DNA from 3 places in the Nocardioides dilutus genome. Region 2 is predicted to be linked to each of the others. Evidence: predicted binding sites of a transcription regulator. Region 2 holds the regulator's gene; each other region holds the start of a gene.

Region 1 (3,996 bases), on a different contig from region 2:
GGCGAGCGACTTCTGCGGCATCCTCGGCAAGCGCCGCCTGCTTCCAGCCGTAGGAGATCGCACGCAGCATCGCGATCAGCGTCGTCGGGGTGGCGATGACGACATCCCTCGTCGCCGCGTATTCGTAGAGGTCGGGCATCTGGTCGAGCGCGGCGGAGAAGAAGCCCTCGTTGGGAAGGAAGAGCACGACGAACTCCGGCGATCCCGCGGCCTTCCAGTACTGCTTGCCGGAAAGGCCGTCGACGTGGCCACGCACGTGCTTGGCGAAGCTGCTCAGGAAGGCCGCCTTCGCATGCTCGTCGGCGGTCTCGGCCGCATCGAGGAACGCGCTGAGCGGCACCTTGGAGTCGACGACGACGTGCTTGCCCTCGGCGAGGTGCACCACCATGTCGGGGCGCTGGGTCTGGCCGTCCGACTGGCCTGTCACCTGCAGGTCGAAGTCGCAACGCTCGACCATGCCCGCCAGTCTCGCGACGTTCCGGAGCGTCGTCTCGCCCCAGGCGCCGCGGACCTGGGGCTTGCGGAGCGCCGTGACGAGCGTCTGGGTCTCGCGGCGGACGGCTTCGCCCGTCTCCCGCACGGCGGTGACCTGGGCCTGGAGCGCGGTGGTCATCGCGACCCGCTCCTTCTCCACCTGGGTGAGTCGAGCCTGGAACTGCTCCAGGCTCGCCCTGACTGGAGCGAGCACCTGCTCGGTGGCCTCGAGCCGGTGGGCGGTCAGCTCGTTGACCGACTTGCCCTGCTGCTCGGCGGTCTGGGCCGACAGCACCTTGAACTGGTCGAGCATCGCCTCACGGTCCGCCGCGATCTCCTGGGCACGCGCTACAGCACCGTCGCGCTCGGCCACCGCCTTGGCCACCTGCGCCTGTGCGTGGGCCACCATCGCCTCGGCCTCAGCCGCGCCCGTGCGCGCCTCGGCGGCCTCGGTGCGGGCCTCGGCCGCGTCAGCACGCGAGTTGGCGAGCTCCTCGCGGGCACGGGCGAGCTCGCGCTCGTCACGGCTCGCGGACTGTTGACGGCCGAGCAGCACACCGACCGCCAGGCCGGCGGCCAGGGCGAGGAGCAGGAGAAGCGGTGTGGTCATGCAGGCATCGTCACCCACAGCACCGACAGAACCCTGGATCCCACGCCCAACCACGTGCGTGGGTCGTTGAGCCGGACGTTCATGCCGCACAATGTCCGCCGGGCGGCCCCTTTGCCCGCGCGGCGACCCGAGTCCGGAAGGTCGAGAGGCGAACTAGATGCGGGCAATCCTGCTGAGCAGTGGACTGGCAGTGGTCGTCTCCCTGTTCGGGACCCGACTCGCCATCGGTTGGTTCACGAGCCACGGCTTGGGTCAGCCGATCAGGGACGACGGACCCACGACACATCACATCAAACGGGGCACGCCGACCATGGGCGGCCTGGTGATCCTGATGAGCGCCACGGCTGCCTACGTCGTCGCCACAATGGTGACCGGTGGTCGGCCCAGCGCCAGCGTCGGGCTCCTCCTGCTCCTGTTCCTCGGCTGTGGAGTGGTGGGGTTTCTCGACGACTTCATCAAGGTCTACACCCAGAACAACCAGGGCCTGGCCAGTCGCGCGAAGATGGCGGGACAGACGGTGGTCGCCCTCGGGTTCGGGATCCTGTCGACTAGCTTCTTTGCCGATGAACGAGGCATCAGGCCCGCATCGCAGTACATCTCGACGACTCACGACTGGGGGTTCAAGCTGCCCCTGGTCGTGGTCCTAGTGGTGATCTGGTTCATCGTGACCGCGACTTCCAACGGCGCCAACTTCGCGGACGGCGCCGACGGCTTGCTCGCCGGCAGCTCGGCCATGGTCTTCGGCGCATACACGATCGTGAACTTCTGGCAGAACAACCATCTGTGCGGATCCCTCGAGCCCACTGCGGTGGAGTCCCAGCGCTACCAGGCGCGCGACCCCCTCGACCTCGCGGTCTTCTCAGCAGCCATCGCCATGGCCTGCGTCGGCCTTCTCTGGTGGAACGCCAAACCAGCCCAGATCATCATGGGCGACGTCGGCTCGCTCGCCATTGGAGGTGCTCTGGCCGGCTTGGCGATCATGTCGAGGACCGAGCTCCTCATGACCGTCATCGCGGGATTGTTCGTGCTCGAGATGTTGTCCGTGCTCCTGCAGATGAGCTACTTCAAGCTGACCAGGCGAATCACGGGAACAGGACGCCGGATCTTCCGAATCGCCCCTATCCACCATCATTTCGAGCACCTGGGATGGGACGAGGTCACCGTGGTCATCCGCTTCTGGATCATCGCCGGTCTATGCGTTGTGGCCGGCCTCGGGATCTTCTACGCCGATTGGCTGGGCTGACTCGCCGCGTAGCTGAGCGAGATCCCGTCGTATGTAGCGCAGGTGCGCCCACTCCTCCTCCAGGATCACGCGGATGCAGTCACCGACGCTGGGGCGCCAGTCATCGCCGCCCCACGGGTTCTCGCGTTCTTCCGCGAGCAGCTCCGTCGTGGCCGTGGCCAGGAAGTCGGTCACGATCTGCTGGCGCTCGGCACGCACCGCGAGGATCTCCTCGTACGCCGGCGGGTCTGCCCGGAAGATCGACATGTCGAACCCCATCTCGTCGGCGCCGGTGAAGATCTGGCCGATCTCGTGGAACGGCTGCGGGATCCGCAGGATCCCGCCCCGGAGCCAGGCGTCGGTCGCCAGGATGAGGTGCCGCAGGGTCTCGGCCAAGGACCACTCCTCCTCGACGTGGGCGTCCACGAGGTCCGGCGGCGTACCCGCCACCGTCGTCTCCCACGCTGACTGCACTGCGACCCAACCTTCGCGTAGGCCTTCGGGCGACTGCGCCTTCTGCAGCTCGCGACCCGGGAACTGCCGGTTGAGCTCGGCGTCCACCAGGGGCACCACGTCGATCCCGTTGACAATGAGGCTGCCGAAGAACAGGTCGTGGCTGTCGATGTCGAGTCCGTCCACGTCGACACTGCGCATCGTCACACCGCTGACATCAGAGAACCGCAGGGTGGCGCCCTTGAAGCTGGCCTTGACGAAGGTCGCGCCTTCGAACTCCTTCGTGCCGGTATAGCTCGTCATCGCTCCATCATCACCGGTTGGGACGTCAGCCGACCTGGAGGCGGTGGCGGTCTGTTGTGTCTCAACACATCCGGACGGTCGTTTGACGTGGAATCGAACATATGTTCTAATGAATGAACACGAGCAGCTGGACGGCGTACACCAGGACAAAGAACCGGGCTTTGGCTCCGGACACAGGTCTGAACCTTCTCTCCTTGTCGGAGTGCGCCATGAGCCTCGGCCCCGTTCCCAGCTACGACGCTGGCTCGGAGCGCATGCTCGCCGGGCTGGACGGGCTCGACGTGGCGCAGACCCTGGCCGCAGCGGGGGAGTCCACTGCGGCTCGACACGCTGCCGAGGTCAGGGAGCTCGAGGTCGACCTGCACTTCGCAGCGCTCCACTCCGATGACCCGCAGGCACAGCGGGGGCCGCGCCCGGCACTGAGGGAGGCCGGCCGTCGCGGGATGACGCTGGCCCAGTGGGAGGTGGCTGGCAACAAGCTGGTCCAGCTGTCCGGAGACGGCGCGCCGCCGGTCCAGGACCTGCCGCTGTGTGAGCTGGCGATCGCGCGCGGCATCACCGAGGCCTCGGCCCGCAGCCGGGTTGCTGATGTCCTCGACCTCGCGCACCGGTTGCCCGGCTACTGGGCCGGCCTCCGCCGCGGGCAGGGCGAGGTGTGGGTCGGCCGCAGGATTGCGAGGATGTCGCGCCATCTGGGTCGTGAGCGGGTTCGGATCGTCGACGTCGCGGTGACCGAGGCCATCGACGAGTCCCCGGGCCGGGTCCTGTCGATCGCCGAGGCAGCGGTGCTCCGCGCCGATCCCGAGCACGCGCGGCAGGTGGAGGAGGAACGCCGGCGACGCCGCTGCCTGGTGATCGGCCGCTCCGACGAGGACGGCCTGCGGGCGGTCTTCGCCCGCATCGCCGCCGGGGACGCCGCCTGGCTCGACGCCAT
Region 2 (3,996 bases):
GTACTGACCCGGGGCGTACTCGTAGAGGTAGTCACCGAGGTGCAGCACGGCGTGCAGGTCGGTGCGCCTGGCCAGGGCCCGGTAGGCGGTGAACCAGCCGGCCTGGAGGTTGGCGCAGGACACCACGCCGAAGCGGAGGTGGTCCGGCGTGGCCTGGGGCTTGGGTGCGGTCCGGGTGCGGCCGACCCGGCTGGTGCCGTCGCGGAACCGGAAGCGGTAGTAGTACCAGGTCTCGGGGGTCAGCCCCGTCACGTCGACCTTGACCGTGTGGTCGCGGCCGGGGCCCGTCTCGAAGCTGCCTCGGCGGACGATCCGGCGGAGGCGCCGGTCCTTGGCGACCTCCCAACGGACTGTGACCCGTGGCCCCTTGCCCGAGCCCGGCAGGGCCCGCTTGGTCGGGGTGACCCGGGTCCAGAGGAGGACCGCGTCGGGCAGCGGGTCTCCCGAGGCGATGCCGTGCTGGAAGTAGCGGGCGCCTGCCCGGTTCGGACCGGCCACCGCGTCGCTGCCGCCTGCCAGGGCGACCGTTCCGGCGCCGACGGCGCCGACGGCGCTGCCGGCGAGCAGGGTGCGGCGGGGAAGGTGGTGGGCGGGGTCGGTCGAGGTCACAGCGCATTCAACGACCAGACGGCGGGTGCGTGACGCTTCTGGGACCGGAGTCACCGAGAGTTCACCCGGCGTACGCCGCCGAGCCGCCGGGCAAAGCACACCGCCCCAGCGGGACGAATCCCACCGGGGCGGTGCTGGGTGCTGCTGTGATGCCTGCGGTCAGACCGCCTTGCTGAGCACCGTGATGCGCTTGTCCTGGTCGGTCGGCTTGCCCGAGCACGAGAACGGCGTGCTCCGGACGTAGCACTGCGTGAACCGGACACTGGCGTTGACCAGGGTCACGTCCACGAAGTTGACCGCGCTCTTCTTGAACCCGACGGTGACCGCGCCCCGGCCCTTGGCGTTGATCGCGACGTACTTGGTCTTGACCTTGCCGTTGGCCAGGTAGGTCGTCACCACCGCGCGGGTGCCCTGGACCTTCGGGGCGCCGGCGATCGCGACCTGAAGCTTCTTGGCCTTGCCCTTCGGGGTGAACCGGTAGGCGGCCGCCGACAGGTGGTCGAGCTTGGCGGTGAACGCCTTCGCCTGACCCTTGTTGAGCTTCTTCTTGCCGTTGATCTTCGCGGTCGGGTAGTTGTTGGCCGCGCCCTCCTCGTAGAAGAGGGGTGCCCGCTGGTTGGCGGCGGAGAACAGGGCGAACTCCTTGTCCACCGAACTCTTGTAGGGCCTCTTCTTCAGGACCTGGGCCATGCCCTGGGTGAAGTACTTGTCCTTCTTGGCGCCCTTGGAGCTGTCGGCGGCCTTCCAGAAGTCGAGGATGATCTTGGGCATCCCGCCCTTCTCGGCGCGGAACTTCTCGGTGAGGTAGCGGAACCAGATCCACACGCCGTAGTGGAACAGCCCGCCGAACTTGTCGATCGACCGCTTGCGGTCGGTGATCGGGCTGTCGGCGAGGTATTGCACGTTGTCGTTGACGCCGTCGTAGAGCTCGTCCTCGGCCCAGGCGGCGGTGGCCTCCATGGCCCAGCCGTCGTCGGCGATGTCGTAGGCGAACTGCGTGGCGTGGAAGTACTCGTGGGCGACGGTCACCTGGAGGTTCTGGATCGGCGTCAGGGGGAATCCGGCGTAGTCGTTGTCGACCACGCAGTAGGCCCACACGTCGAACCGGCCCGGCCCGGTCTGCTTCTTCTGGTCGGTCGTGCAGTAGCCGTAGAGGCCCTGGGGAAGCGTGTCGACGTAGATGTCGGTCAGCGAGTCCCCGCCGAGGCTGCCGTCGGGCAGGGGCTGGCGGTAGCCGGCGCCGGCGTAGGCCTGGGCCACGCTCACCGAGGTGTTGAGCACGTCGTTGGGGCTGAACGCCGCCGGGTTCATCTCGAGGGAGTTGTAGTGGATTCGGATGTTGCCCAGGGCCATCGTCTCCGGCTTGACGGGCCGGCCGGCGAGCTTGGCGTAGGCCGCGCGGTCGGCGGCGGAGAGGTTGTCACGCTGGAGCCAGAGGTCGCGCAGCGCCATCGTCGCGTCGCCACCCTTGCCGGTGAGCGCGGTCTGGGCGCGAGACAGGGCCTGGTTGGCCGCACGTGACGACGTGTCGCCCGAGAGGTCGCCACGGTCAGCAGCCACGGCACTCGGTGCGGCGAGGGTCGCTCCAATGAGCGCCACCACGGTCACCATGGTGGCTGCCGCCCGGGAGAGAGCGGAGTGAGGCATGAGGTCTCCGATTCGAAGGTGGAAAGGAATGCCGAGCGAACGGGTCCCCGTGACCGGTCGGCGCGACCCGCTGACCTTACCCCGCGGCGGCGACATCGACGTGCGGGTTGAGGGACCGAAACCAGACGCAAACTCAGACGCGGCGCAGGACTGCGGTGACCTTGCCGAGAATCGTGGCGTGGGTGCCGTCGATCGGCTCGAAGGCGTCGTTGTGGGGCAGCAGCCAGACCTTGCCGTCCTTGCGCTGGAACGTCTTGACCGTCGCCTCGCCGTCGATCAGCGCGGCGACGATCTCGCCGTTGGAGGCGGTCTGCTCCTGGCGTACGACGACGTAGTCGCCGTCGCAGATGGCGGCGTCGATCATCGACTCACCGCTCACCTCGAGCATGAACAGCTGGCCCTCACCGACCAGGTCACGCGGCAGCGGGAACACGGCCTCCAGGTTTTCCTCGGCGAGGATCGGACCACCGGCCGCGATCCGGCCGAGCATCGGCACGTAGGTGGCCGGCGGCATCGCGTCGCCGACCCCGGTCTCGTCGTAGGACGTCTCCTCGGCGGCCGAGATCGACCGGCGGGCGGCCATCAGCTCGGGCAGGAACACCTCGAGGGCGCGCGGCCGGTTGGGGTCGCGGCGGACATAGCCCTTCTCCTCCAGCACCTTGAGCTGGTGGGCGACGCTCGAGGAGCTGGTCAGCCCGACCGCCTCGCCGATCTCGCGCATGCTCGGCGGGTAGCCGCGTGCCTCCATCGACTCCTTGAGGTGGGTGAGGATCCGCTGCTGGCGTGGGGTGAGCCCGGTCGCGTCGGGAGGACCGTCGGGCAGTTGGGAGACCTTGCTAGCCATGCGGCCAGGGTAGGGCGCCCGGCGCCATATGTTCAAACATCTGTTCGAACGGGCGTGTCGTCCGGGCCCCGGCGTGAACCCGAGGTGACAGGGGCCCGACGCCGGTCGCCATGCGCCCACCAAGGGGCGCATGGCGACCGGCGTTCAAACGACTGCCTGAACGTCTCTCGGTCAGCCGCCGAACCCGGGCCTCGACGAGGTACGCGGCGTGCCGGTCGACCCAGCGTTCGTCAGGTCGTCCACACGCGTGAGCACGATGTGAGACGGCAGGACGACGGGGATGGTGTAAGCGGCCCCACTCGACTGGCAGGTCACGGTGTAGGCCGCTGCGGTCGTGTCGAGCAACCCGCCCCCGTTGACGAACCACGTGTCGCCGCCTCCAGTGGCTCCGAGCGCTGCCACCTGACCGTTGGCGAACGGTGCTCCGCTGTCCAGGATGCACCCGAAGAAGACGGTGCCGCCGGGGACCGTGGCCGAGATCGAGAAGTTCGCGACGTACCGGCCCGGGGGAAGCCCAGGAAGGGCGAAGCGCATGATGGCCCCGGCCGAGGTGCCGCTGAGCTCGTAGCGGTAGGCCTTGGTCTGCAGGGCGGTCCCGTCGAGCCCGTCGACCAGGTCGGCGTTCAGCTTCTTGATCTTGGTCTTGTTCGACACGGCGAATGGCGCGTTGCCGGCCTTGCTCTTGAGCTTCAGCGCCGGTCCGTTGCCGGTGTTCTTGAGCTTGGTCGCCTTGTTCGCGACATTGCTCTTGCCGAGCAGCAGTGGGCCACCGGTCGCCGCGAACGCGCCGACGTTGGCCGCGCCGACGACGAGGCCGGTGCAGAGCAGGATCGTCCCGAGACGGGCACGGATGTGGGGCATGGAGCCTCTCCTAAGGTCGTTGGGCCACCAGTCGA
Region 3 (3,996 bases), 110 kb from region 2:
CGGGCTGGACGACGTGCTCACCGACATCCGTGCGCTCAACGGCCCCTACCGCGTGTTCGCGCCGGTGATCCAGGCGGGGTTCACCACCCGGCTCAAGACCGAGCAGGCGGCGGTCCGCAAGCTCGTCCTGCGGATGGACACGATGCGCCGCACGTCGTACGTCGCCGCCGGCTATCTCATCGCCGAGGTGACGGCGGTGCTGCTGATGTTCGTCCTGGTCGTCACCGAGCTCGGCGAGAAGGGCCACGAGTTCACCGAGGTGATCACCCAGCTGGTGCTGGTGGGGCTCATCTCCTACCTGCTCATCTACCTGGTCAGCCTGATCCGTGACCTGGACAACCCGTTCGAGTACAAGGACGGCAAGCCCGGCGCCGCGGACGTGAGCCTCGAGGTGCTGGAACGCAACGAGGACCGCCTCCGGGCGCTGCTCGCCGCGATCGAGTCAGCCACACCCGCACCTGCCCCCGCGACGACCGCGCCTGCTCCGGCTGCCGTCGACGCGGCAACCCTCGAGGAGGCGGCGGAACCGCAGGTCTGAGCAACACGTCCGACCGCGGCCACCCCACAGACGTCAGGGTGGTCCGTGAGGACCGGTACATGGGGGGCCCGGGGAGGGGCCCGGACATCACGGACCACTCTGGCTTGCCAGTTGAACGTCTCACCGCATCGACGGCCGGCCGGTCTGAGCAACCTCTACCGGAATGCCCGAACCGCCTCGTAGTCGCAGCCATGACAGCGGCATGAGCGGACGTTCAGCGATGATGGACCGGTGCTGCTCGAAAACGTGGCCAACCGCCTTGGCATCTACTTCGTTGTAGCCAGTCTCGCTGGTCTTCTGGCCTGGTCGCAGTACCCGATAACATCCGCATGCCCCCTCGGCGACGACCGAGAGACTTTCCTTGCCTGCCTCGACCGCGCGCTGCTGGTGGAACGGTTGTGGGTGCTAATGCCTGTGGCGGTCACGGTGGCCGTGGTCGTCTTTGCTGAGAGGTATGCACGGCGAAGGCGACGCGTCCACCAAGACAGTTGAATACCTGTTCGTAGCCGCTCATCGGCTTGCCATGACAGCGGCATGATCGGCCGCGCAGACCTCGTGAGCGAGCGTAAGTGCGTGTGCTCAGGTCGAAACCGTTGTGCGCCACTTACGGTGCGGATGGCTGGCCAACCTGGAGGTGACATGACTGAGGAGACCCTGTCGGTCCGTGCCGGCCTGCTCGTTCTCGGACTGGCCTTCGGAGCCGTTCTTGAAGTCATCATCATTGCCCTGACAGACCTCGCTGGGCTCGGCTGGACTGCCATCTTCGTGGTCATCGGCGTCATTGTCTGCTTCAGCGTCGCATTGCTGGCTACCCGGCTGAGGAACGCTTTCGGTATGGGCTTGGTCCTTGGGACCGTGGCACCCCTTGTCCTCGGACTCGTCTGGGTCTCATTGCTCGCCGACTCGCTCGGCGGCGGCTGAAGGGCGCATCCGCTCACCGGCATGTCAGGACGACTCTCGACGCCCGCGCGAACGAGTTGAGGGGACGGGTCGGGGCGCGCTCGAGATCTCGGGATGACCTGTTCGTAGAGATGGTCAGTCGAGCTGCCGGGTTCCGTCACGTACTCGGAGGTAGAGCAGTCCGTGGGGGTCTTGCCATAGGTAGGTGGTGGGGTCGAGTTTCCAGTAGCGCCAGGCGGCGTGGGTCTTGAGGCGGTGGTGATGTCGGCAGAGGGGGGCGAGGTTGCAGTTGGGGCAGGTGGCGCCGCCGCTGTCGAAGGGTTTGATGTGGTCGCAGTCGCAGTGGCGGGCGGGGCGGGTGCAGTGGGGGTGGGCGCAGGTTTTGGTGGCCAGCTCGAGGATGTCGCGGTCCAGCCCGGCGGGGAGGTAGGTCTTGCGGGCGTGAGGGCTGTGGTGGTCGCAGTCGGTCTGGGCGGGGCAGGTGGTGCAGCCGCCGGCTCGGCCGCCGCAGTGTCGGATGGTGCGCACGGTCAGGGCGATGTCGTGGCGGCCGACCCAGTCGCGGATGACTTGGTCGAGGTGGGCGCGTTGGTCGGCGTCGGTGAGGACCGGGTCGAGGTGCAGCAGGTGGGGTTCGGTCAGGTGCAGGGAGGCGACCAGCTCGCGGACCCGGGTGGGTTTGGCGTCGAGGTCGCCCTGGAGCAGGGCTTGGGCCCGGGCCGGGTCGGCGAGGATCCCCAGGGCGATCGAGCGGCGGACGTCGAGCGACTCGTGCTGGTGGGCGGGCAGGTGCTTGAGGGCCTCGGCGAGGGCGGACAGGGTCTCGTCGAGGTTGAAGAGGTCGACGCAATCGGCGCTCGCCTCGAGGTCGGCGATGCCGTTGTGGTTGATCGACCGGGGGTCGATGGTGACGTGACGCCTGTCGAGGGCCTCGAGCTGGTCGAGCTCGCGTTCCTCGGCGTGCAGCCGCAGCATCGCCTCGTCGAGCAGCCGCTCCAGGACGACGGGTCCGACGGCGCCGTCGGTGGCGATCCGTTCGACCAGGGCGCGGTCGACGTAGGCGCACACGTCGTCGTGCTGGCCCAGCAGGGCCTGGGCGACCTTGCGGGCCCGCCACACCGGCAGCTGGCCCGCCTTGACCGCTTCCCAGACCCCGGGCGCCCGGTGGACCAGGACCAGCCCGTCGCGGATCAGGGCCTTGCCGGCCGTGGTGGTCATCGCGTTGGCGGCGGCGAACGCGGCGGGGGCGTCCCAGCGCAGCGCCGGCAGGCCGTGCCACTCCAGGTCCTCGGGGTCGGTCCCCTCGTAGGAGCCCGGGTCCAGCCACGACGGCAGGCTCGCCGGTCGCCAGGGCTCCTGACCGGGCAACGCGGGGTTGGCGTGGGCGTAGTCGACCGCCAGCACGATGATCCGCACCTCAGCTGAGTCGGCGCGGCGACGCTCGGCGGACACCTGCGTGAGCAGGTCCCGCACCAGGGGCGCGGAGCCCGAGGGAGCGTCGGCCAGGCGAGTCATCGTGATCCGATACTAACCGAACATACGTACGAATACAAGCACAATTGCCGGCCTGTTGAAAATGGAGTTGTGAGTGAGTGCTCACTCACTTACTCTCGCTCGTGTGAACGAGGCCGTACGTCGCGAGCGGGCCCGGCCGCTGGCTCCGGGGGACCGCAGGGAAGCGATCATCACCGCCACCCGCCCCCTCCTCTATGAGCACGGCCGGGACACGACCACCAAGCTGATCGCCGAGGCGGCCGGGATCGCCGAGGGCACGATCTTCCGCAGCTTCTCGACCAAGGACGAGCTGTTCGACGCGGTCCTCGAGCGCGAGTTCGACCCCGAGCCGTTCCTCGCCAGGGTCGCGGAGATCGACCCGGACCTGCCGCTTCGAGACCGGCTGGTCACCTACGTCCGGCTCCTCCAGCGGCGGTTCCTCGGCATCTTCCGGCTGATGGCGGCGATGGGGATGCCCAAGCCCCCGGCCAAGTTCCAGGACGAGCAGGTACGCCGTCGGCTTCACGACCACGGGCTGGTGACCGTCATCGCGGCCGACGCGGAGCGCCTCACCCTCCCGGTCGAGCGGGTGGCCGAGCTCGTGCGGGGGCTGACCTTCGCCGCGAGCCACCCCCATCTCACCGAGCAGCAACCGCTCACGCCCGAGGAGATCGTCGACGTGCTCCTGCGCGGGGTGCTGGGGCCGGCGAAGGAGGACGACTGATGCTGCTCCGGATCCTGCGCACCCACCTCGCCCCCTACCGTGCCTGGCTGGCGGTCCTCGTGGTGCTGCAGTTCACCTCGACGGTGGCGATGCTCTACCTGCCGAGCATCAACGCCGACATCATCGACAACGGCATCGCGGTGGGAGACAACGACTACATCCTGCGGATGGGCGCGCTGATGCTCGGCGTCTCGCTGCTGCAGGGGCTGTGCTCGGTGGTCGCCGTCGCCTTCGCCGCGCGTACGGCCATGTCCTTCGGGCGCGACCTGCGCGGCGCGCTGTTCCACCGGGTCGGCGCCTTCTCGGGCCGGGAGGTGGCGCAGTTCGGCGCCCCGTCCTT

What was found. The regulator LexA, encoded in region 2, represses DNA repair genes until DNA is damaged. The targets are predictions, from matches to a motif close to TCGAACANNTGTTCGA.
Region 1: ACYVC6_RS18565 (DUF222 domain-containing protein) is a predicted target of LexA. The motif match lies at 3,156-3,171, and genes of this name have one in related genera.
Region 3: ACYVC6_RS09790 (HNH endonuclease signature motif containing protein) is a predicted target of LexA. The motif match lies at 2,970-2,985, and genes of this name have one in related genera.

What each region holds. Positions count from the first base shown of each region.
Region 1 is NZ_BAAGYA010000003.1:595,760-599,755, forward strand. Features, by position in the region: gene ACYVC6_RS18550 (DNA recombination protein RmuC) at 1-1,084, opposite strand, end outside; gene mraY (phospho-N-acetylmuramoyl-pentapeptide-transferase) at 1,242-2,327, shown strand; gene ACYVC6_RS18560 (DinB family protein) at 2,277-3,062, opposite strand; gene ACYVC6_RS18565 (DUF222 domain-containing protein) at 3,272-3,996, shown strand, end outside.
Region 2 is NZ_BAAGYA010000002.1:170,807-174,802, forward strand. Features, by position in the region: gene ACYVC6_RS10340 (alkaline phosphatase D family protein) at 1-609, opposite strand, end outside; gene ACYVC6_RS10345 (MXAN_6640 family putative metalloprotease) at 769-2,256, opposite strand; gene lexA (transcriptional repressor LexA) at 2,390-3,100, opposite strand; gene ACYVC6_RS10355 (hypothetical protein) at 3,272-3,961, opposite strand.
Region 3 is NZ_BAAGYA010000002.1:62,079-66,074, forward strand. Features, by position in the region: gene ACYVC6_RS09775 (hypothetical protein) at 1-538, shown strand, start outside; gene ACYVC6_RS09780 (hypothetical protein) at 770-1,030, shown strand; gene ACYVC6_RS09785 (hypothetical protein) at 1,178-1,459, shown strand; gene ACYVC6_RS09790 (HNH endonuclease signature motif containing protein) at 1,574-2,953, opposite strand; gene ACYVC6_RS09795 (TetR/AcrR family transcriptional regulator) at 3,057-3,656, shown strand; gene ACYVC6_RS09800 (ABC transporter ATP-binding protein) at 3,656-3,996, shown strand, end outside.